One region of the Rhodopseudomonas sp. P1 genome, then DNA from elsewhere that is predicted to be linked to it. Evidence: riboswitches for the same ligand, from Rfam matches in the RefSeq annotation. Region 1 holds a riboswitch; each other region holds the start of a gene.
What was found. A riboswitch is a leader RNA that binds a small molecule or an ion and turns the genes downstream of it on or off. The one in region 1 is predicted to bind cobalamin.
Positions count from the first base shown of each region.

Region 2: it holds a riboswitch for cobalamin, as region 1 does, so the genes downstream of both, LRC39_RS03670 (DUF1636 domain-containing protein) here and LRC39_RS05270 (cysteine-rich small domain-containing protein) in region 1, are expected to answer to the same signal.
Region 3: it holds a riboswitch for cobalamin, as region 1 does, so the genes downstream of both, LRC39_RS02075 (TonB-dependent receptor) here and LRC39_RS05270 (cysteine-rich small domain-containing protein) in region 1, are expected to answer to the same signal.
Region 4: it holds a riboswitch for cobalamin, as region 1 does, so the genes downstream of both, LRC39_RS10735 (ABC transporter substrate-binding protein) here and LRC39_RS05270 (cysteine-rich small domain-containing protein) in region 1, are expected to answer to the same signal.

Region 1 is NZ_CP088006.1:1,128,889-1,134,785, forward strand. It holds gene LRC39_RS05250 (HWE histidine kinase domain-containing protein) at 1-302, opposite strand, end outside; gene LRC39_RS05255 (Crp/Fnr family transcriptional regulator) at 557-1,297, shown strand; gene LRC39_RS05260 (Crp/Fnr family transcriptional regulator) at 1,313-2,044, opposite strand; gene LRC39_RS05265 (histidine phosphatase family protein) at 2,222-2,797, shown strand; cobalamin riboswitch at 2,850-3,048, shown strand; gene LRC39_RS05270 (cysteine-rich small domain-containing protein) at 3,241-3,576, shown strand; gene LRC39_RS05275 (acyl-CoA dehydrogenase family protein) at 3,640-4,785, opposite strand; gene LRC39_RS05280 (MarR family winged helix-turn-helix transcriptional regulator) at 4,949-5,392, opposite strand; gene LRC39_RS05285 (substrate-binding domain-containing protein) at 5,552-5,897, shown strand, end outside.
Region 2 is NZ_CP088006.1:771,022-776,918, reverse strand. It holds gene cobN (cobaltochelatase subunit CobN) at 1-254, opposite strand, end outside; gene cobW (cobalamin biosynthesis protein CobW) at 388-1,392, opposite strand; gene cobU (bifunctional adenosylcobinamide kinase/adenosylcobinamide-phosphate guanylyltransferase) at 1,396-1,926, opposite strand; gene LRC39_RS03670 (DUF1636 domain-containing protein) at 1,923-2,354, opposite strand; cobalamin riboswitch at 2,462-2,659, opposite strand; gene cobT (nicotinate-nucleotide--dimethylbenzimidazole phosphoribosyltransferase) at 2,756-3,811, shown strand; gene bluB (5,6-dimethylbenzimidazole synthase) at 3,838-4,509, shown strand; gene LRC39_RS03655 (YbhB/YbcL family Raf kinase inhibitor-like protein) at 5,037-5,525, opposite strand; gene LRC39_RS03650 (hypothetical protein) at 5,696-5,897, opposite strand, start outside.
Region 3 is NZ_CP088006.1:432,916-438,812, reverse strand. It holds gene typA (translational GTPase TypA) at 1-415, opposite strand, end outside; gene LRC39_RS02080 (hypothetical protein) at 1,030-1,857, shown strand; cobalamin riboswitch at 2,986-3,181, shown strand; gene LRC39_RS02075 (TonB-dependent receptor) at 3,291-5,567, shown strand; gene LRC39_RS02070 (PepSY domain-containing protein) at 5,572-5,897, shown strand, end outside.
Region 4 is NZ_CP088006.1:2,309,978-2,315,874, reverse strand. It holds gene cobM (precorrin-4 C(11)-methyltransferase) at 1-578, shown strand, start outside; gene LRC39_RS10745 (cobyrinate a,c-diamide synthase) at 565-1,926, shown strand; gene cobA (uroporphyrinogen-III C-methyltransferase) at 1,926-2,675, shown strand; gene LRC39_RS10735 (ABC transporter substrate-binding protein) at 2,711-3,550, opposite strand; cobalamin riboswitch at 3,677-3,877, opposite strand; gene LRC39_RS10730 (hypothetical protein) at 4,000-4,323, opposite strand; gene LRC39_RS10725 (zinc-dependent alcohol dehydrogenase) at 4,498-5,670, shown strand; gene LRC39_RS10720 (ferritin-like domain-containing protein) at 5,840-5,897, opposite strand, start outside.

The sequences.
Region 1 (5,897 bases):
ACGTCGAAGGTGCGTCCGGTGCCGCCGTCGTGCCAGCCGAAGATCAGCGCCGGCCGCTTCGGATCGGACGCCTGCGCCAGCGCGTTGCGCAACGTGTGTGCCTCCGTCTCGCCGAAGTAATCGGCCAGCAGCTCGCCGACCCGCGGCGTCTCGCGGCCCAGGATCGTGCCGGCGTTCTCCGAGATGCGCGTGATCCGCACGGCTTGCGAGTCGCACGCCAGCAGGCAGCCCCGCGGCTGAATGCTGCCGGGGATGTGGATCGGCTCGCGATCGCAGGAGGTGAGGTCGACCTTATGCGGCATGGCGTGACCTCCGCGTCGTCGCGGCGCACGGTGCTACACGCCTGATCTCATTTGAGCGATGAGCAGAAGCAGTCGTCGATAGGATCGTTGCGCCTACAGCCAATGGGTGCCTTACGGTGTGGGGAGGGGCGAGCTGACAAGCCGTCCACCGGGCTAAGGCTGGAGACACTCGCAACGTGCCTCGCTTGGACGCTGGAACCAATGTAGCCGCAGCGCATTATTTGTTCCGTTCACTAGTAGACAGAGGAACAGCCGTGATCGCCTCTTCTGAGCGGCCCAACAACAACTTGTTGCGAGCACTGAGCCCAAGCGATTTCGAGCTCGTGCGTCCGCATCTGAGGTGCGAGACCCGGGCCGCCGGCGATCTGTTGTATCGCCCCGGCGATCACGTTGGCAGCGCGTTCTTCCCGTGCGGGCCGAGCCTCGTCTCCTATGAGGTGACCGACGGCGACGGCCGCGGCGTCGAGACGGTGCTGGTCGGGCGCGAAGGCGCGGTCGGCGGCATCGTCAGCTCCGGTTTCCTGCCGGCGTATTGTCTGATCGTTGTCAAGTTCGAGGGCCCGTTCGTCCGCATGCCGATCCTCAACATTCAGGCCGCCAAGGATCGGTCGCCGAGCTTCAAGGCCTTTTTCGCGCGCTACGCCGACTGTCTGATGGCGCAGATGTTTCAATCGACCGCGTGCAACGCGATCCATTCGATCGAGCAGCGCACCGCGAAGTGGATCGCGGCGGCGATGGACCGCACCGGCGACAGCATGGTGCCGCTCACCCATGAACAGCTCGCCGCGATGATGGGCGTCGGCCGCAGCTACACCAGCCGCGTGCTGCAGGCATTTCGCCAGGAGGGCATTCTCACGACGCGGCGCGGCGCCCTGATCGTTGACGATGCCGATAAGCTGCGGTCGCGGGCCTGCCGCTGCAATGATGCGGTGAAGGAGCACTTCGACGTGGTGCTGCGCGGCGTCTATCCCGAGCCGGACGACGCTGCCGCGTAGCTTCGCCGGAGCGCCTCAGCGCGCCGGTGCGCGCTTCAGGTGCAGGTAGCCGGGATCGAATTCGCCGATCTTGGCGAGCCCCTGCCAGTTGCGGATCGTCAGCACCCCATAGCGGAAGTCCATCGTCTTCGACGCCCGCAGCGACGAGATGGTGCGGTTGACGGTCGCGATCGCCATGCCCAGCGTGTCGCCGAGCTGGGCGAGGCTGATCGGGAGCTGCATCGAGTTACCGTCGGTCAGCTTCGAGACCTCGGCGCGGTAGAACAATTCGCAGAACAGGTGCGCCATCCGCGCCTTCATCGTCCGGGCCGAATTGTTGGTGATCGCTTCGCGGAAAATCGCCGCGTCCACAAGGGTTTCGCGCCAGATCGCAAAGCCGAGCCCGGGCCGGGCTTCGAACATCCGCAGGATCTCCCGATGCGGGATGATCGCCGTCACCGCGTGCCCAATCGCACACAGCGAATGATCCATCCGCTCCAAAAAAACCCCCTGCGCATCCGGCAGGTCACCGACCATGTGAAACGACAGGAATTGGCGGCGGCCGTTTCGCTGCAAATGATACCGTCCGACCATGCCTTCGACGACGAGCGCGGCGCCCTTCGGCGTTTCGCCTTGGCGGATCAGATCCTCGCTGCTCTCGAGCTCCCGCAGCGTAAAACTCAAATTGCGGATCGCGGTGAGGTCATCGGCCGACAGACGGGAATGCTCGCGCAGTTTGTCGATCAGCACGCGATGGACATCCTTCATGGTCCGCCTTTCAAGTTAGATCATCTGATAGGGTTGATGGAACTTGGGGGCTTCAACTCCGAGAGGCGGCAGAGGTTGCTATTTTTTTGGACGCCGGGCGGTAGCGGTCGTCGTCGCTTGCGAGGCATGGCTCCGACGTGCTCTGTCGGACGGATCATGACTGCGCGAGGATGACCGATGAGCGACTTCAGCCGGCTGTGGCTGGTGCGGCATGCGCCGGTGGATGGGCCAAAGGGCGTGATTCACGCTCCCGACGCGCCGGTCGATCTCGGCGACACTGCGGTGCTCGCTGCGCTCTGCGAGCAACTGCCGCACGATGCGACGGTGGTCGCAAGCCCCAGCCGGCGCACGCGCGAGACCGCCGCAGCACTCCGCTTCGATGCGATGCTCGACCCCGATTTCCGCGAGCAGGATTTTGGCAGCTGGACCGGGCGCCGTCACGACGATCTGTCGCGCGAACTCGGCCCTACCTACGATGCATTCTGGCAGGATGCGGCGCGCTTGGCGCCGCCGGGCGGCGAGAGCTTCGTCGATCAGATCGAACGGGTGCGGCGCGGTCTGGCGCGGCTGCCCGGTGGTGACGTCGTGCTGGTGGTACACTCCGGCACCATTCGCGCCGTGCTGGCGATTGCCCTTAAGACATCCCCCGAGGCTGCGCTGAGCTTTGTGATCGATCCGCTGTCGCTGACGCAGATCGACCGGCTGGGCTCGTCCGGTTGGCGGATCGTCTGGGTCAATCGCGTAGTCGGTTAGGCTGGCCGTTTAGAACGAAGCCTTTTTGCTTGCACAGGCTGCAGCCCCGTGCTCTGGTTTTGACGTCTTCGGTGCCTCGCGTGCGAGGTGAAACTGGGAATACGGTGCGGTGTTTTTCGCCAAATCCGTAGCTGCCCCCGCAACTGTAAGCGGATCTGTCCGGATCATATGCCACTGACGCCATCGGCGTCGGGAAGGCGATCCAGACGACATCCGTGAGCCAGGAGACCGGCCGAAGACGGAAGCATCTAACCGATCGACGGCGGGTCGAGAGCGGAGCAGCGATGACCGAATTCTCTTAGCAGGCAAAGCCGCGCGCGGCGCAGGAGCAGCGTCACGCGACGCTTGGCATCGCCTAGCACTCATCCCCCTTCAATCAGAATCAGCCACAGCGCCGCTGCGATCGAGCTGGCGGCCCATTGCTGCGGCGCGAGGGAACGGTCATGGAGCCGAAAGACACAACGACCAACGAAGCCTTTAAGGGCTTCACCAACGAGGCCTGCCCGTTTCTGCCGTGCCATCGCGGCGTCGAGCGGGAATTCAACTGCCTGTTCTGTTACTGCCCGCTGAGCGCCTATCAGTGCCCCGGCCCCTACAAGACCTTCGTCGATCGCAATGGGCTGACGCGCAAGGATTGTTCGGACTGCACCCTGCCGCACAACGGCTATCGGCGCTCTTGGAATTTTATCCAGCGCTGGCTGGAGCGGCCGGTGCCATGGGATAGCCAGCCCCAGGATCCGCGCCGTCTCAAGCGCGAAGTCTCGGAAAGCGGCGACTGAACACTGCCGGCGCCTCCGCACCGCTGAATTGCAGCAGTAGCGGAGGCGCCTGCATTGTTCGCGTTAGAGCGAGCGAGCGATCAGCAGCTTCATCACCTCGTTGGTGCCGCCGTAGATCTTCTGGATCCGCGAGTCGATGAACATCCGGCCGATCGGATACTCCTGCATGTAGCCGTAGCCGCCGTGCAGTTGCAGGCACTCGTCCACGGTCTCGACCTGCTTCTGCGTCGTCCACCATTTCGCCATCGAGGCGGTGACGGCGTCGAGATTGCCGGCGATCAGCTGCACCAGGCAGTAATCAACGAACACCCGCGCGATGAAGGCTTCGGTCTTGCGCTCGGCGAGCGCGAAGGCGGTGTTCTGGAATTCGATGATCGGCTGGCCGAAGGCTTTGCGTTCCTTGGTGTAGTCCGAGGTCAGAGCGACCGCGCGTTCCATTGCCGCCACCGCGCCGATCGCGATGATCAGCCGCTCCTGCGGCAGCTGCTGCATCAGCTGCACGAAGCCCTTGCCCTCTTCGCCGCCGAGCAGGTTCTGCTTCGGCGTGCGGGCATTCTCGAAGAACAGTTCGGAGGTGTCGGAGGCGTGCAGGCCGATCTTGTCGAGGTTGCGGCCGCGCTTGAAGCCGGGGTTGTCCTTGGTCTCCAGTACGATCAGCGATAGCCCCTTGGCGCCTGCGCCGCCGGTGCGGGCAACCACGATGATCAGGTCGCAGTTCTGGCCGTTGGTGATGAAGGTCTTCTGGCCGTTGATGACATAGTCGTCGCCATCGAGCTTGGCGGTGGTGCGCACGCTCTGAAGGTCCGAGCCGGTGCCGGGCTCGGTCATCGCGATTGCGCCGATCAACTCGCCGCGCGCCATGCCGGGCAGCCAACGCCGCTTCTGCTCTTCCGAGCCGTAGTTGAGGATGTAGTGCGCCACGATGCCGCTCGACACGGTGACGCCGGACAGCGCGTCGGGGACGATCTTCTCCATGTCCTCATAGACCGCGGCATCGTAGGCGAAGCTGGCGCCGAGCCCGCCATACTCTTCCGGAACGCTGGGCAGCAGCGCCCCCATCTCGCCGAGCTTCAGCCAGGCCGAGCGATCGACCATCTTCTGCTTGCGCCACTTGTCGCCATGGGGTGCGAGGTCCTTGGCGAGGAATTTGCGAAACTGGTCGCGGAACGTGTCCAGCTCTTCGGTCATCCAGGGTGATCGGTATTCCATGTTTCCTCACTCGAATGGGCGGCCGCTTGGCACGGCGCATCGCCCGCTGATCTAAGCCAGTTCGGCGGTGCAGGATAGACGTTGCGACCGCCGTATCTTGCGGCGTGTCGCTGCAGGCGGCTGCGCTGTTCGCAGCCGCAGCATCCGCGACGATGGAGGGCGCTCAGGTGGCGCTGTCGATCAGGCTTTCAAGCAGCCGCTTCAGCTCGGCAGTGGCCTTGTCGCCGTAGTTTTCGGCGATATGCGCCTCTTGGCTCAGCGCCAACGTATTGAGACGCTGGGTCAGAGCTTTGCCGCGGTCGGAGGTGTACATCAGCACCTTGCGGCGATCCTCCGGATCCTGGACGCGATACACCAGCGAATCCGAAACCATTCGGTCGATCATCTTGGTCAGGGTCGGATGATTGAGCAGCACCGCCTCGGCGAGTTCGCCCATCGAATGGCCCTTGCCGTCGGACAGCACCTTGAGGATGCGCCATTGCTCGACCGGCACCCCTTCGCTGCGTAGCCGTGCTTCGAGCTGGCGGTTGATCTCCCGATTGGCCTGCGCCAGCAGATAGGCGAGGTGCTCGGTGATCGGCGGATTGCGGGTCGGCGATTTGGCCACGATGAGACTTTATCGTTCCGTCTGAGTGAATCGGATGCGCAGTTTGCTGCATCTATATGCACAGCAATCCTTGAAGATTCAATATTTTCGAATAGCATCGATCGTCGAACCCGGGGAGGGGACTTCGGCGGGGATCACCCGCACCAGGCAGGAGAGGGCGTGCTTTCGGCTGTCGATCTCGGACATAGTGGCGCCTATGGAGTGCCGCCGCTCGGTTTTCTCGAGCGCGGCGCGCTTACCGATGCGCGTTGGGTGGAAGGGCCGGGAGACGGCGGCGGCGCGGCCTCGCGCCGCGCACGCAACAAGCTTCGCGTTGCGAATTTCGTCACCTTCCAGGGCTCGCCTGGGCTGTGGGGGCCGGCCTCGACCAATGCGGCGCTGCTCGCGGCTGCGGAAATCAACAAGCGCGGCGGCATCCTGGGCCGCGAGGTCGAACTGGTGTTCAGCGATGCCGGCGGTCCGATCGAGGACGTCGCTCGGCGGGTCGCTCTGGCGGTCGACTACG
Region 2 (5,897 bases), 360 kb from region 1:
CGCAGGATGACGAGCTTTGCTTTCGCCAGCGTGCGCTCGACATAAAGATCGACCGAGGCCGGATGGCCGAGCGCCAGAAAATTGGTGAGCTGGAGCGTCGGATAGTCGTCCGGCATTCCGGCCCGCGCAGCACCGAACGCCGCCAGATCGCTGTCGGCCGCCGACAGCACCACAATATCGGCCGTCGCCTGCCCGAGATCGCGCGCAACGTCGCCGTCGTCGATGCTGACGCTGGTGTCGAGCTTCAGGTGCATCTGGAGCACCGTTGCTGTGCGACCGCCCTCTCTACGTCATTGCGAGCGAAGCGAAGCAATCCAGACTCGGGGCCGCTGCCCCTGGATTGCTTCGTCGCTTCGCTCCTCGCAATGACGGGGAGAGGCATATGAACTACCCCGCCAGCGCGCGCCGCGCGGCGTCGGCGTCAAAGCCTTTGAGGCCGATCACCACCAGATGGTCGGGACGCTCGGCATCGGGGCGGGCGAAGGCGAGATCGATGCGCGAGCCGACCGCCTGCACCACGACCGGGGCCGGCTTGCCGGCGACACGGGCATGGCCCTTGACGCGCAGCACGCCCTCGAGCCCCAGCGCATCGCCGACCCGCGCCTTCATGGCATCCAGCGTCTCCGCCGGCTGCGGGGTGATCACCAGCGAGTCGAAATCGTCGTGATCGTGCTCCTCGCCTTCGGCGTGATGGCCGGCGCGGGATGCAAGATCATTCTCGGCTTCGGCATCGAGCCCAATCAGCACCGACGGCGCCAGCGTGCCATGCGAGCGGACGATGCGGACGTTCGGCCGCACCCGGCTCGCCAGCTTAGCTTCGAGCGCGGCAAGCTGGTCGGGCGCGACCAGATCGCTCTTCGACAGTACCACCAGATCGGCGCAGGCGAGCTGATCTTCGAACACTTCCTCGATCGGATCGTCATGCGTGGCGTCACGCTGCGCCTTCACCGCGTCATCGTCGAGCGGCACCCGGCCTTCACTCAGCGCCAGCGCGTCGACCACCGTGACGACGCCGTCGGCGGTGGCACGGGTCTTCACCGCCGGCCAGGCGAACGCCTTCAGCAGCGGTTGCGGCAGTGCGAGCCCGGAGGTTTCGATCACGATCGCGTCGAGCGGCGTGTCGCGGTTCAACAACTTTTCCATCGTCGGGATGAAGTCGTCAGCGACCGTGCAGCAGATGCAGCCGTTGGTGAGTTCGACGATGTCGCCCGGCGCGCACACCGACGCGCCGCAATCCTCGACCAGCGAGCCGTCGAAACCGGCATCGCCGAATTCATTGACGATCACCGCGATGCGGCGGCCGCTCGACTGATTGAGCAGCGCGCGCAGCAGCGTGGTCTTGCCGGCGCCGAGAAAACCGGTGAGCACCGTGACGGGAACGCGGGCGGTCATGAACTACTCTCCTGTTTGGCGTTTCAGCCACAGCGGCAGGCCGGCGGCGATGAAGGCGACGTTGGGCACGGCGGCGGCGATGGTCTGATTGAGGCGGCCTTGCGCGTCGCGGAAGGCGCGGCCGAGCGGCGTCTCCGGCACCAGGCCGAGGCCGACTTCGTTGGAGACGAGCACGATCGGACCGGCGGCGACGCCGAGATAACGCGCCAGTCGCCTTGCTTCGACCTCGGGATCGCGGCCGGCTTCCATCAGGTTGAACAGCCACAGCGTCAGGCAATCGACCAGCACGGCGCGGCCGCGGCCGGCGTGCTGGGTCAGCGCATCGACCAAGCCGAGCGGCTCCTCGATCGTGGTCCAGCCGTCGCCGCGGCGGGCGCGATGGTGGGCAATGCGATCGGACATCTCGTCGTCGCTGGCGGTGGCGGTCGCGAGATAGATCCTAGCCAAGCCGCTCTCGGCGACCAGCCGTTCGCCGAACACCGATTTGCCGGAGCGCGCGCCGCCCAGCACCAGGGTGGAGATCAGCGCGCTCATGCCGGCGCCCGCCCATCGTCGGGAGACCATTGCGGCGGCGGCAGGCGGACGACGGTGCCCTTGCGCAGGACTTCCGGGCGCTGCCGCCACGGCACCAGACCGTAGTGACTGTCCTGATAGGAGGCCACGAACGCCGCCACAGCGTCAGCGCCGCCGGCGCCATCGAGATCGCCGAACACGAAGGTGTAGCCGCCTTCGCTCGACACCGCGACGGTGGCGGCACGCTTGCATGCGGACAGGCACTGCACGGCGCGCACCTGCACCGCGCCGGCGCCGGCCAGCGCGGCGCGGACGGCTTCCAGCATCGGCGCACCGACGGCGACGCCGTCGATCGTCTTGCAGGTGGTGCAGACGCTGACCATCACCGGCGCGCCAGGCAGCATGCGCGGCGGATCGGCGCTCACATCGGCAGGGGGCTCGGAATCCATCGGGCTCGAATCATCGGGTCAGCTATCGAGCTTTGTCGGAACGCGCGGGAGAGGCCTTTGCCGTCCGCACTGCTTCCGTCCGGTGCACCCCGCCCCGACGACCCTTCAAAGCACAATACGCGATGGCAGGTCTCCTGGCTCGCGAGTCGCCGCCATTCGCCGCCTTCCCAGGAATTCCCAGTGGCCTCGGCGATGGCTCGTCGCTTACAGTTGCGGGGGCAGCTCCGGGATCGAGACGCACCGCGTCTCCCACCGGCTTCCCTTTTCACCTTCCTTGCGGAAGGACCATCGTCGGGCACGCTAGCTGCGACGCTGTTGCGGGTCAACAACGCGAAGGTGGTGTTGACCGGGCTTGCGCGTTTGCCTCAGTTGCGCGCCTTGCCGAACCAAAGGACCATCCGATGCCGACCGAAACCCTCGTCACCTGGCAGCCGCCGTCGATCACCCCGGTCGACCCGTCGCTGAAAGCAACCTTGCGGGCGCGGGTGGACGGCAAGGCCAAGCCGCTCGGCTCGCTCGGGCGGATCGAAGACCTCGCCATCGAACTGGCCTTGATGCGGCATCCGCAGCCGCCGCGCGCCGACAATGCGGTGCTGATGGTGTTCGCCGGGGACCATGGCCTGACCGAAGAAGGCGTGTCGCAATATCCGTCCGCCGTGACGGTAGCGATGGTGATGACCTATTTGGCCGGCAAGGCCACCGCCAACGCATTCGCAGCCGCCAACCATGTCGACGTCCGGGTGATCGACGCCGGCGTCGCCGCCGATCTGCCGAAGCATCCCGATCTGATCGACGCCAAGGTGCGGATGGGAACCGCCAACGCGGCGCGTCAGCCGGCGATGAGCGTCGCGGAGACGTGCCAGGCACTCGATCGCGGCGCCGAACTGGCACGCGCCGAGATCGCCGCGGGCGCGGACGTGATCGCGCTGGGTGAGATGGGGATCGGCAACACGGCTTCGTCGTCGCTGCTGCTGCACCGCCTCGGCCCGGCGCCGCTCGACCAGAGCATCGGGATCGGCGCCGGCCAGGATGCCGACGGCATGGCCAAGAAGAAGGCGGCGATCGAAAAGGCGGCGATGCGCAGCCCCGCCACCGCACCGCTGGAGGTGCTGGCCGAATTCGGCGGACTGGAGATTGCCATGATGGCCGGCGCGGTGCTGGGCGCCGCATCGCAGCGCCGGCCGGTAATCGTCGATGGCTTCATCGCCACGGCCGCGGCGCTGGTCGCGGTGCGGCTGGCGCCGGAAGCCCGCGATTATTGCGTATTCGCCCATCGCTCGGCCGAGCGCGGCCACGACCTCGCGCTGCAGGCAATGGACGCCGCGCCGCTGCTCGATCTGCGGCTGCGGCTCGGCGAAGGCACCGGCGCGATCCTTGCCGTGCCGCTGGTGCGCGCGGCCTCGCGGCTGCTCACCGACGTCGCCGATCTCGCCGACGTGCTGGCGGGCAAGCTGTGAGTACGGTGCTGAACAAGATGGCGGCGATGACCGATCCGGCCGAGATCGCAGCCGCCAACGCCAACCCGCCGGTGTTCGACGAAGCGTTTCGGGAGAAGTTCGCCGAGCTGATCGCGTGGCGGCGCGACGTCCGCCGCTTCAGGACCGATCCGGTTGCGCCGGAGCTGATCGATCAGCTCCTCGACCTCGCCCAGCTCGCCCCGTCGGTCGGCAACAGCCAGCCGTGGCGCTGGATCAGCGTCGACTCGGCCGAGACGCGGGCGCGGATCCGCGCCAACTTCCTGCGCTGCAATGAGGTGGCGGCGAGCGCGTATCAGGGCGACCGTGCGGCGCTGTACGCCAAACTCAAACTCGAAGGCATCGACGTCGCGCCGCGGCAGTTCGCGCTGTTCTGCGACCGCGAGACGGCGCAGGGTCTCGGTGTCGGGCGCCAGACCATGCCCGAAGCGCTCGATTACTCCGTCGTGGCGATGATCGAGACGTTCTGGCTCGCCGCGCGGACGCTCGGCCTCGGAGTCGGCTGGGTATCGATCCTTGATCCAGAGGCGATCACCACCGAGCTCGACGTGCCGGCGACCTGGAAGTTCATCGCCTATCTGTGCGTCGGCTGGCCGGTGGAACACCACGTCGACCCGGAACTGGTGCGCCATCACTGGCAGGACCGCACCACCGCAGGCCGCATTGTGCTGTCGCGCTGAGTTCCATCGGTGCGCGGGCGCACTGAGTGCCCGCGCTGTTTGTTGATCGTTAAGGCAAGATCGCGGCGAGAGCCGCAATTTGCAAGAAATCGTCACATTCGCGCGTCAGGACTCCGTCCGCGTTTCCGATAACGGAGGACCGGACATGCGAACTACCAACCTTTGGACGACCGCTTTGTTTGCCGGCGCGCTGGTCGCGTCGAGCCTATCTGCCGCACCGGCGCTGGCGCGCGGTCAGCAGGATCAGCGCAACGCCGGCGAGGCCGCAGCGACGGCGTCGGGATGCAGCTCCTACGAACGCGCACCCGACGGATCATGGCGCCAGATTCCCTGCCTTTCGAGCGGACCGGCCGCCGCGATCACGCGCAGCTCGTCAAGCCGAAGCTCAGAAGCCAGCAACTGATCACAGCGCCTTCAAGACGACCGGCGCGGTCTCGGTCGTCCTGGCCTTTACGCTTCACTTCCGTCGTTGCTGATAACCGGACCAATCCGGCATCAGCAGCGAACAGGATGGCATCTGCTCGGGCTTAACGCCCGAACAGTCCGGTGATCGTCGTCTTCGCCAGGGTGTGGAAGTTGAGATCGAAGCCGACCAGCGCCGGCATCGCGGTGGCGCCAGCGTTCGGCAGCTTTTCGACGTCGACCGCGAATACCGTGATCTGATAGCGGTGCGGCTTGTCGCCCGGCGGCGGGCACGGGCCGCCGTAACCGGGCACGCCGAAATCCGTCAGGCCCTGGATCGTGCCTTCGGGCATCAACCCCTTCGCGATATCGCCCGCGCCCTTCGGCAGCGACGTCGTCGTGGCCGGAATGTTGAACACCACCCAATGCCACCAGCCGCTGCCGGTCGGCGCATCGGGATCGTACATCGTCACCGCGAAGCTCTTGGTGCCGGCGGGCGCGTCGCTCCAGCTCAGCGCCGGCGAGACGTTGGCGCCGGTGCAGCCGAAGCTGTTGAACAATTGCTCGTGGGCGATCGTTGCGCCTTCGGCGATGTCGGGACTGGTGAGCTTCATGGCCTGCACTCCTGCCGCATGCGGGCGCGCACGCCGGCTGGCGCGCAGCGCACGTCATCGGGTCGCTGATGTCGTGGTCCCCGCCGGGCGGCGAGGCGACGCGATGCTAGCAAGCCGAAACGGGCGACGGAAGCTCATGCGCGGCTCGGGGCCGGCGACAAATTCGCCGATTATTCCGGCTTAGCCGCCGGCGCCTTGCGGGACGGCCTCAACAGCAGCGGAAAACCGGAAAAGAAGGTGTTGGAATTGATCAGCAGCGGAATCCCGAGCCATTCCGACACGGTCCGCGGACCGCTGCGCAACTCCTCGCGCCGAGCCTGAGGTTGGGCCGGCCGCGCCGGTGATGCCGCTGGCGCCGACTTGAATGCCTGC
Region 3 (5,897 bases), 700 kb from region 1:
CCACTTCGGTGACGCGGGCGTCGGAGCGGTCGACCTTGTTGATCGCGACGATCGGCTTGAGGCCGAGCTTGAGCGCCTTGCCGACCACGAATTTGGTCTGCGGCATCGGGCCTTCGGCGGCGTCGACCAGCACGATCACGCCGTCGACCATCGACAGGATGCGCTCGACCTCGCCGCCGAAGTCGGCGTGGCCAGGCGTGTCGACGATGTTGATGTGGGTTTCGCCCCAGACCACCGAGGTGCACTTCGCCAGAATGGTGATGCCACGCTCGCGTTCGAGGTCGTTGGAGTCCATCGCCCGTTCGACCTGGCGCTGGTTGTCGCGATAGGTGCCGGACTGCTGCAGCAGCTTGTCGACAAGAGTGGTCTTGCCGTGGTCGACGTGGGCGATAATAGCGATATTACGGAGGTTCATGGCTCTCTGTCGGTCCTGCGGGCGTTGCCTGATCAGCGCGATCACAGGCACACCGCGCGAATCGCCGAAGGACGCACCGCAGCCAGCCTGTGTCTGAAACGCGCCGGGCAATCGCAATCTGCAATCGCAAAAAACAGGCCCGGCCGAATAGGACCGGGCACCAGCACGCGTTGCGACGCAATATACGCAGAAATCGCGAAATAACAATGACGGTTGCGGATGGACAGACCTGCTTCGGCGCGGTGGCCGCCGGAACGTGCCTCGGAGCACCTCCGTCTTTATGCGGCGTAATGTAGCTATCTCACCACGATAAAAGTCTATAAAAATCAACACCTTATCCATTCAGCGATCACCGCCAAAGAGTGCTGAGCGACGATTCACAACTGTCTCAACCGAGGATTTTCAGTCTTGAAGAAAGAAAGGGAATCGGGCATGCTCCAAAACGACAAACAGCCACCCAGAGGGTGGCCGTTTGAAGCGATCTTCGGCGGTAGAGCAATCCGGCTCGCCGTAGCGAAGGCGGAATCGAGCACCAGCTAGGACCGAGCGTAGGAAGCTTAATTTTAGCGAGATGCTCGGTTCCGGTCAACGACTACCCAATGTCGGGACCAATCGTGGAGACCAGCAAGGCCAGCATACGCGAGCAGCTTGAACGTGAGAGGGTTCGTCTGATGGACGAAGCCGCTCAACGTATCGAGGCGGCGCGAGCGCTTGAAGTCAAGATGGCAAAGCTGGCCGAGCTGGAAAAGCTCGCTGCCGACTACGGCTATCGGCTGACCCCAACTGACGGATCGTCAGAGCCGCCTACCCAGGAGACGACCGCTCCCCCGCCCAAACGGGAGCGTACTGCCACCTCCAACCAGTATGACGGCACGTTCGGCGGACTGATTGACCGGTACCGAAGCGACGAACGGTCCCCGTACAATCAGTTGAAGCATAACGTTCGCAATAACTACGACTTCACCCTTAATCGCCTGCGCAGCGAGATCGGCGCGGAACTGGTCCGAGATTGGAGTGCCGCTCGCGTGCAGCGTCAGTACGACGACAGTTGGGCGGCAAACGGCAAGTTGGCTATGGGCCACGCGGTTGTTGGCAAACTCCGATTGTTAATGACCTTCGGCTCTACGATTCTGAATGATGACGCCTGCACTAGGCTAAGTTCTATCTTGGGGAACATGCGTTTCCCTAGGTCAAGTTCAACGCCGCGTGTTGGGTTGCTGACGGTTGAGCATGTGGACAGCATAAGAAGGCAGGCCCATAGCTGGGGGCTTCATTCCATTGCGCTTGCCCAAGCCTTTCAGTTCGAAGTCCCAGGTCTCCGGCAAATGGATGTTATCGGCGAATGGGTGCCGTTGAGTGAACCGGGCCCCCCTCCGAAATCGCGAAAGGCGACGAAAAGTGGATGCGCGGTCTCCGATGGTCAGACATCGATGAAAACATGATACTTCAAAGGATGCTAAGTGGAGGCCGATTCAGCGAGGAAAGAGCAATCGTTGTCGATCTCAAGAAGTGCCCAAGAGTAATGGAAGAGATTGGCAAGACTCCTCCTTGGCTCAAGAACGGTCCGCTGATTGTGAGCGAGTCGACTGGGCTTCCTTGGAGGCACGCAGAGTATCGGAGAAAATGGCGGCAAATCGCCAATTCAGTTGGCGTTCCAAAAACCGTCAAGAATATGGACAGCGGCCGAACCGGCGATAACCAATCCGCAACCGCTGTGGGGATCTTCGGGTGATATTGCCGGATGCAAAGAAATCCGGGGCCACAAAGGCCCCGGTGGTCTCTCTAACCAAGTGTGGCACCCGCTGACGGGCGGGTCGAAAGGTAGGTGGTACATGACAACATAAAGCTGCCAGATCACCAAAGAGGCTGTCGATCATGTTGGCGCATGGTCGGCAGCTTCTGCGGAGGGCCGGGGCTGGTGCCGCTAGCTGGATTTCCACCCGCGACGCTTGGGTCCAATCCCCAACCGGTCCACCATTTCTAATATCAGATTCAACCGGTTATGTCCACTTGGACGCCGATATGCCTTGGAGTGTTTCACTCTCAACAAATGAGACGCCAGCCTTTTTCCAGAGCCGCTTTCATTGCCGTTAGAATGTTCGCAATCGGCGCGCGGTGGGTCTTTTCAAAATCCTGCACGGTCAAAAGGGACGGCGTCCAGGTCGCCCGTATAGCCCAGCGTCCCGAGAACCAAGTCAATCGCGCCTACGTCGTTCTTGATCTCGGCTAGGCGTTCCCTGATGCGCTGGGCTTCGTTGAACGGTCCGCGCGCTTCGTAAGTAGCCCGTTGACGGTTTGCTCAAATGTCTCGGTTCGGGACCGCTTTATGGTCTCGGTCACGTCAGATCGCCCCTGCCAGCATGTTCGCGCCTTTGGACCGCAACGGCAGCGGCTTAGTAAGTTTGCTGCCTAAGGCCAGGCTTTGTTGCTCAGAGCGCTTGACCCATCTATGTAATGTTATAACGTCACATCCATCGTCGCCGAGATAGGTAATTTCATAGTGCAGCCGCTGCCCCTTGGACTGACTGGATTTTTTCCGTTCGGTTCGTTGACACCGCTGCCGTATGTCCAATACCGTGCCCAGCGACGGTTCCCGAAAGGGATCAATAGGGAACGCGGTGCGGGTCTTCGGGCTCTATTCCGCGGCTGCCCCCGCAACTGTAAGCGGCGAGCCATTCGCCACACGCCACTGGGCTTTCGTCCTGGGAAGGCGGTGAACGGCAACGACCCGCGAGCCAGGAGACCTGCCGTCAGTCGTGGTCACACGCGAGCACATCGGGCGGGGTGTCCTGGTGCGAGTCGAACCGGAGCCCACAAGAAGGCTGCGGCAGACCTGTTTCGCGGTGACGTGCCACGTTAGCCGCGAGCCAAGAAAATGACTCCCGCCGTTCTGCCTCTCGGGCGCAATCGTCGCCTGCTGTCCTCTGTCGCCCTCGTCCCTCTCCTCTGGCCGGTCGACGGCCTTGCGCAAACCGCCTCGGCCAATCCGCGCGGTCTCGACCCGATCGTGGTCGAGGGCCAGACCGTACGTGCCGCCAAGCCGCGCGCGACGGCCAATGCCGGATCGTCGCGCCAGCGCCGCGCCGCCGCACGTCCGGTCGCGACGCCCGCCCCCGCGCCCACTCAGCCGACGACGACCGCGGCGACCGCCCCGACCTTCAACCTCGGCACCCCGTCCTCGACCGGCAGCCGCCTCGGCCTGACGCCGCTGCAGACACCGGCCAGCGTCGAAGTGATTCGCGCCGAAACCATCGCCGAGCGCGGTCAGCACAACGTCATCGACGCTGTGACGCAGAACGCCACGGGCTTCACCGCGAGCCCGCGCCCGGGAAATGGCGGCCTCGCCTTCACCACCCGCGGCTTCACCGGCAACGGCACGGTGATGTCGCTCTACGACGGCACCCGGCTGTATGTCGGCTCCGGCACCATGACGTTCCCGTTCGACACCTGGACGGCGCAGAGCATCGAAGTGCTGCGCGGCCCGGCCTCGGTGATGTATGGCGAAGGCGCGATCGGCGGCGCCATCAACGTGATCTCCAAGAAGCCGCTCGATGTGGCGCGCAACGAAGCCGAGATCTCGCTAGACACCAACCTGACCCGGCGTCTCGCGGTCGACTCCGGCGGCCCGATCAATCCCAATGTCAGCTATCGGCTGGCGGCGATCGGCAACATGTCGGACGGCTGGGTCGACCGTGACAAGACATCGAACGTCGCGGTGTCCGGTTCGGTCCGGGTACAGGCCGCCGACAATCTCGCCTTTACGCTGAGCGAAGACTACGCCGACCGCAGCCCGTCGCGCTATTTCGGCACGCCTTTGGTGAACGGCCGGCTCGACGAGTCGCTGCGCTTCCAGAACTACAATGTCGGCGATGCCTCGATCCGCTATCGCGACAACTGGACCCAGCTCAAGACCGAGTGGGACGTTGCCGAAGGCGTCTCGGTGAAGAACGTCACCTACTATCTCAGCACGCACCGGCACTGGAAGGACGTCGAGAGCTACGCGTTCAGCCCGACCACCGGAAATATCAACCGCAGCTCCTATATCGAGATCTTTCACGACCAGGAGCAGATCGGCAACCGCTTCGACACCACCTTCAAGGGCCATGTCTTCGGCCTCGCCAACGAATTCGTCGCCGGCTTCGACGTCAACCGCATCGCCTTCACCCATACCAACAACTCGCCTTACGCCGGCACTTCCTCGGTGCCCACGTACAATTTCGATCCGGGCACTTTCCTGCCGGTGAGCCCGACACGGCCGAGCTTCCATACGCTGACGACGCAATATGGCGTGTTCGCCGAGAACCGGCTCAGCCTGACCGACCAGCTTTCGCTGATCGGCGGCATCCGCTCTGACAATCCGACGGTGCAGCGCACCGATTTCCTCTCGCCTTCGAACAGCTTCGAGAAGACCTACTCGGCGCCGAGCTGGCGGGTCGGGGCGGTGTACAATCCGATCGAGAACCTCTCGATCTACGGCCAGTATTCGACCGCGGTCGATCCGGTCACCAACCTGATCACCATGACGGGCGTGAACCGCGACTTCTCGCTGTCGACCGGCAAGCAGGTCGAAGTCGGCATCAAGCAGCAGCTCGCCGGCGGTCGCGCCGAATGGACCCTGGCGGCGTATCACATCGTCAAGAACAACCTGCTGGCGCGCGATCCTCAGAACCCCGCCAACACCAATCCGCTGCAGATCGGCCAGCAATCGTCGCGCGGCATCGAAGCCTCGGCCGGCCTCAAGGTCACCGAAACCATCCGGCTCGACGCCAACTTCGCCTGGCTGCGGGCCAAATACGACGACTTCACCCAGGTGGTCGGCGGCCGGGCGGTGAACTACGCCGGCAACGTCCCCAACAACGTGCCGCAGATCGTCAGCAACATCTGGGCGACCTGGGCGTTCGCGCCGGGCTGGTCGGCCAATGCCGGCATCCAGCTCGTCGGCGACACCTGGGCCGACGACGCCAATACGCTGGTGCGGCCGGCCTATAACGTCGTCAATGCCGGGCTGATGTGGAAGCCGGACGCCCGGCAGACGCTGGCACTGCGGGTCTATAATCTGTTCGACACCGTCTATGCGACTTCCGGCGGCACGTCGCAGTGGATCCTCGGCATGCCGCGCACCGCGGAACTCTCCTACAACGTGAAGTTCTAGAGCGATGTCCAGCGTCGTCAGGCGCGCGAAGCGGTGGCTGTATCTCGGCCACCGCTGGCTCGGCATCGCAGGGTGTCTGCTGTTCGCGATGTGGTTCATCTCCGGCGTGGTGATGATGTACGTCGCGTTTCCGCATTTCGACAAAGAAGAACGCTGGGCGGCGTTGCCCGACCTCGCCTGGCAGCGCGTCTTGCTGCCGCCCGATCAGGCGATGCAGGTGGCCGGCGTGACGCACTATCCGCGCGACCTGCGGCTGGTGATGCTCGATACCGAGCCGGTGTACCGTCTGCTCGACTGGAGCGGCCGGCGCACCACCGTCTCGGCGGTCGA
Region 4 (5,897 bases), 1.2 Mb from region 1:
CCGCTGCCGAAGCTGGCCACGACGTCGCCCGGCTGCATTCCGGCGACCTGTCGGTGTGGAGCGCGATGGGCGAACAAATCCGCCGCCTGGAGCAGCACGGCATCCCCTACACCGTCACGCCCGGGGTGCCGTCGTTCGCGGCGGCCGCCGCCGTGCTCGGCCGCGAACTCACCTTGCCGGAAGTCGCCCAGACCGTGGTGCTGACGCGTACCTCCGGCCGCGCCTCGGCAATGCCGCCGCGCGAGACTCTGGAAGCCTTCGCCGCCACCGGCGCGACGCTGGCGATCCATCTGTCGATCCACGTCCTTCCTGACGTCGTCGAGCGGCTGCGCCCGCATTATGGCGACGACGGCCCGGTCGCGGTCGTGGTGCGCGCGAGCTGGCCGGAGCAGCAGGTGATCCGCGGCACGCTCAGTTCGATCGCCGCGCAGGTCGCCGCCGAAGGCATCGACCGCACCGCATTGATCCTGATCGGGCCATCGCTCGCAGCCACCGATTTCCGCGAGAGCTCGCTGTACGCCCCCGACTACGATCGCCGCTATCGCCGCTCGGCGGAGGACGGCCGTGACCGCGACTGATGACGTCGTAACAACCGCGACGAACGGCCGTCCGCCAGGGCTGATCATCGCGGCGCCGTCGACCAATAGCGGCAAGACCACGGTGACGCTGGCGCTGCATGCAGCACTGCGCCGCCGCGGCCTCACCGTGCAGCCCTATAAATGCGGGCCCGATTACATCGATCCGGCGTTCCACGAGATCGCCGCCGGTCGGCCCTGCTACAATCTGGACTCGTGGTCGTTCGGACGAGACCGCATCACGTCCCTCCTTGATGCTGCGGCGGGCGCCGATCTCTGCCTCGCCGAAGGCGTGATGGGGCTGTTCGACGGCGGCAGCGCGGTCGGCGCGTGGGGCAACGGCGCAACCGCCGATATCGCTGCGTTCACCGGCTGGCCGGTGGTGCTGGTGATCGACGTCGCCGGTCAGGCGCAGTCGGCCGCCGCGCTGGCGCTCGGGTTTGCCCGCTATCGCAGCGATGTGCGCATCGCCGGCGTTATCCTCAACAACGTCGCCAGCCCGCGTCATGAAGCACTTGTCCGCGATGGCTTCGACGCGCACGACATTCCAGTACTCGGGAGTTTCGAGCGGCAACGCGATCTCACGCTGAAGAACCGTCATCTCGGCCTGGTGCAGGCGCGCGAGACCGCGAAGCTTGACACCCGCTTGCAGCAACTCGCCGACAGCGCCATGCGCGGTATCGACCTCGACGCGCTGATCCGCGCTGCGCAGCCGGCGCGTCCGATCGCATCGACGATCCGGCCGCTGACGCCGCCGGGTCAGCGCATCGCGCTGGCGCACGACGACGCGTTCTCCTTCATCTACCCGCACCTCACCGCAGGCTGGCGCGCGGCCGGCGCCGAGATCGTGCCGTTCTCGCCGTTGAGCGACGAAGGCCCAGATCCGTCCTGCGACGCCGGGTGGCTGCCGGGCGGCTATCCCGAGCTACACGCAGGACGCCTCGCGGCAGCGACGCGATTCAAGACAGCGCTCCGCGCGTTCGCGGAGACTCGCCCGGTCCATGGCGAGTGCGGCGGCTACATGACGCTCGGTACAGGCCTGATCGATGCCGACGGCACGCGCCACGCGATGGCCGGACTGCTCGGCCTCGAAACCGACTTCGCCAATCGCAAGCTGCATCTCGGCTACCGGCTCGCGACCTTGCAGGCCGCAGCCGCCGGCCACGCCGCAGGCAGCGTGCTGCGCGGCCACGAATATCACTACGCGCGCGTCGTCACCGTGGCGGACGAGCCGCTCGCCGAGATCCGCGATCCCGCCGGACAGCTCACCGATGAGACCGGCAGCCGCCGCGGACACGTCACTGGCACCTTCTTCCATCTGATCGATGTCGCCGAGGAGGCGATCGCCTGATGTCCAAGTCAATCGAAAGCGCCGCCGCCAACGGCCGCATCACGCTGGTCGGCGCCGGCCCGGGCGATGCCGACCTGCTGACGCTGCGGGCGATCAAGCGGCTGCAGGCCGCCGACGTCGTGCTGTATGACGACCTCGCCGGCGAAGACTTCATGGCCTATCTCGATCCCAATGCCGAGATGGTCGCGGTCGGCAAGCGCGCCGGCCATCCCTCGCCGCGCCAGGACGAAGTCAGCCGCCTCGCAATCAACTACGCGCTCCGCGGCAAGCACGTGGTGCGGCTGAAGGCCGGCGATCCGACGCTGTTTGCCCGCGCCGACGAAGAGCTGCGCGCCGCGCGCGAGGCCGGCATCGCGGTCGAGATCGTACCCGGCATCACCACGGCGACCGCCGCAGCAGCTGCGATCGGTGCATCGCTGACCAAGCGCGGCGTCGCGCGCCGGGTCCAGTTCGTCACCGGCCATGATGTCGACGGGCGCCTGCCGCGCGATCTCGACCTCGCAGCGCTGGCGGATGCGACCGCAACGACCTGCGTCTATATGGGCAAGGCCACCTTCCCGGCCCTCGCGGCCCAACTGATCGCCCGCGGCCTGAGCGCTACGACGCCGGCCGTGATGGTCGAAAGCCTCGGCTCCGATGCGACCAACGTGCAGCGGGGCAGCGTCAGCGAGATCGCCGCCCGCCTCACCGCCGATCGGCCGTCCGGCCCCTGCATGATTTTGTACGGCGCAGCGCTGGAGGAGAGCTGATCGCCAGCACGCGACCGGCGACGACGACGCGTTCTCTACCGCGGCGCGGCAGCCGCAACGCCTCGTCTCTGGCTGATCTGCACGATCGCGTCGGATAGTCGATCGAGCGCAACCGGCAGCATCGCGCCGCCGCAGACCGTGAGCTGATCGGGAACAACGATCCGTCGGCTCGCCGGATAGGCCTGCTGGATCGCGGGATGCAGCAGCAGAGCCTTGCCCTGATCTTCAGCCACCGGCTGCTCTTCGGATACGAGTAAAAGGTCCGGCCGCGATGCGACGATCGCTTCAAGCGAGGCGAAGCCGCCATAGGCGAAACCAAGGTCGGACGCCGCATTCGACAGGCCAGCGGTCTGCAGCAGCGAGCTGAGCAGACTATCGCCGCCGGTCACCCAGCCGCGCCGCGATAGCGCCAGCACCCGGCCCTGCCACCGCGAGGCGGTGCGCCGTGCCCGCTCCGCGGCCTGATCGACCGACGCGATCATCGCGTCCGAGCGTTCAGGATGGCCGACCAGCGCGCCAACCCGCCGGATCTGCAGTTTCACCTCGTCGATCGTCCGCGGCACGTCGAACTCTTCGACCGGAATGTTCTGCGCGCGCAGCAGCTCGCGCGTGGCACGCTTGCCGTAGCGGCCGGCCAGCACCACGTCGGGTGCGAGCATCAACAGATCCTCAGCTTCACCGGACAGCCTCGGAAATCGCTCAGCCTCCTTGGCGAGCCACGACAGCCTCGGATCACGCGCATACGGTCCGAGGCCAGCGATCTGGTCGGCATCAGCCAGGGCGATCAGCAACTGATCGGTGCACATGTTGATCGAGGCGATCCGCTTGGAGGCGGCGAACGCCGGCGAGGCCAGCAAACCAACCGCGGCGACCATCAGCAACAAGCGGGAACGCCAGCGAGGCGCACGCCGGTCACGCAACGCGACGGGCGGCCGGACGCCGCAATGCGGCGCAATTGTTCTGTTCAAGACGACATCCTCCGCCGGCCCATCGCCGAACGAGTTGCACACCATGCACCGGCCGGTCTCCTGGCTCGCGGATATCCGTCGCGTCCGCCTTCCCGGCCGGTTCGGCCAGTGGCATTCAAGGACGCTCCGATCCGCCCACAGTTGCGAGGGCAGCTGCGGCATTGGGGCATCGCCCCGCACCGCATTCCCGTTTCACCTCTCTCAGCGAGAGGCACCGGTACACGTCTGGGTTAAGCACGTCGCCCAGCCCCCGGCAAGACGACCATCTTCCGCAGTCTTGCTGGCAAGCAAAAAGCCGGGAGGTGCAGTCAGGCACCACCCGGCTTGAACTTCACGGCTTCTCGCCGCCGGTTCGCTTACTTTCGCATCGGCGTGGTTGCGCCCGACTGGCCGTCCGAGCTCGGCGTCGTCGAATTGGTCGCGCCGTGGGCGCTGCCCGAGCCCTGACCACCACGATCGGAGTTCGACGGGCCGCCACCGCCCGCGCCGCCGCCAGCCGCGCCACCGGCACCCGCGCCTGCTCCACCGGCTCCTGCGCCGGCACCGCCGGCCCCGGCACCACCACCCGCGCCGCCGCCGGCCCCACCGCCGCCACCACCGCCTTGCGCCATCACTTGGCTTGCGCCAAGCGCCAGCACTGCGAGCACGGCCATCACTGTCGTCGTCTTCCGCACCATCATCGTCGCTCCTGTCATTGTTCTGATTGCTGAGTTGCGCAGAGGCCAACGGAGCTTCGGAGACGCCGTTCCTAACTAACCAGTCACGTCTTCAGGTCGCGGCGTTCCAGCCGAGCAACAGGAACAACCGACCCTGTTCGGCTTTTCCCCTCGCCATCAAACGACGAGGACCTGCAGATGAAAGCTCTGACCTGGCACGGCAAGAACGACATCCGCTGCGAGAGCGTGCCGGATCCGAAAATCGAACACGGCCGCGATGCGATCATCAAAGTGACGGCCTGCGCGATCTGCGGTTCGGACCTGCACCTGATGGACGGAATCATGCCGTCGATGCAAAGCGGTGACGTGCTCGGCCACGAGACCATGGGTGAAGTCGTCGAGGTCGGTTCCGAGAATACCAAGCTCAAGGTCGGCGATCGGGTGGTGGTCCCATTCACCATCTCCTGCGGCGAATGCTTCTTCTGCCAGCGCGGCTTCTATTCAGGCTGCGAGCGATCGAATCCCAACGCCAAGGCGGCTGAGAAGATGTGGGGCCATTCGCCCGCTGGCCTGTTCGGCTACTCGCATATGCTCGGCGGCTATGCCGGTGGTCAGGCCGAGTATCTGCGGGTGCCGTATGCCGACGTCGGTCCGATCAAAGTGCCCGATGGACTGACCGACGAGCAGGTCCTGTTCCTGTCCGATATCTTCCCGACCGGTTTCATGGCAGCGGACTTCTGCGATCTCAAAGGCGGCGAAACCGTCGCGGTGTGGGGCTGCGGCCCGGTCGGCCAGATGGCAATCAAGAGCGCCTTCCTGCTCGGCGCCGAACGCGTGATCGCGATCGACACGGTACCGGAGCGCATGGAGATGGCGCGGCAATCCGGCGCGATCGTGATCAATTTCATGGACGACGACGTCTACGACAAGATCCAGGATCTCACCAACGGCCGCGGTGCCGATGCGTGCATCGACGCTGTCGGCACCGAAGCCGCCGCAATGGCGAGCTTCGACTCGATGGTCGACCGCGTGAAGATGGCCACCTTCATGGGCACCGACCGGCCGCACGTGTTGCGTCAAGCGATCCATTGCTGCCGAAACTTCGGCACAGTGTCGATCGTCGGCGTCTATGGTGGGCTACTCGACAAGATCCCGATGGGCTCGGCGATCAACCGCGGCCTGACGATGCGGATGGCGCAGACTCCGGTGCAGCATTATCTGCCGCAACTGCTCGGCCGAATCCAAAAAGGCGAGATTGATCCTTCGTTCGTGATCACCCACCGCGCCACGCTGGAAGACGGCCCGGAACTCTACAAGACCTTCCGCGACAAGAAGGACGGCTGCATCAAGGTGGTGATGAAACCAAGCTGAGCGCGCTCAGCTCATAGAGCGACATGCAACGACTTCATCATGGCCGGGATCGCCCGGCCATCGTCGTTCTAGGAGGGACCGAGTCCGGCGGTTCAAGGCATCAACGCAAATGGCCGGGCTGAGCCCGGCCACAATCTTCCGATCCATCAGGATTACAAACTCAGGCCGCCTAGGCCTGAACGTAGGATCGTGTGACACTGTCGATGTTCTGGTCGATCCACGCCGCC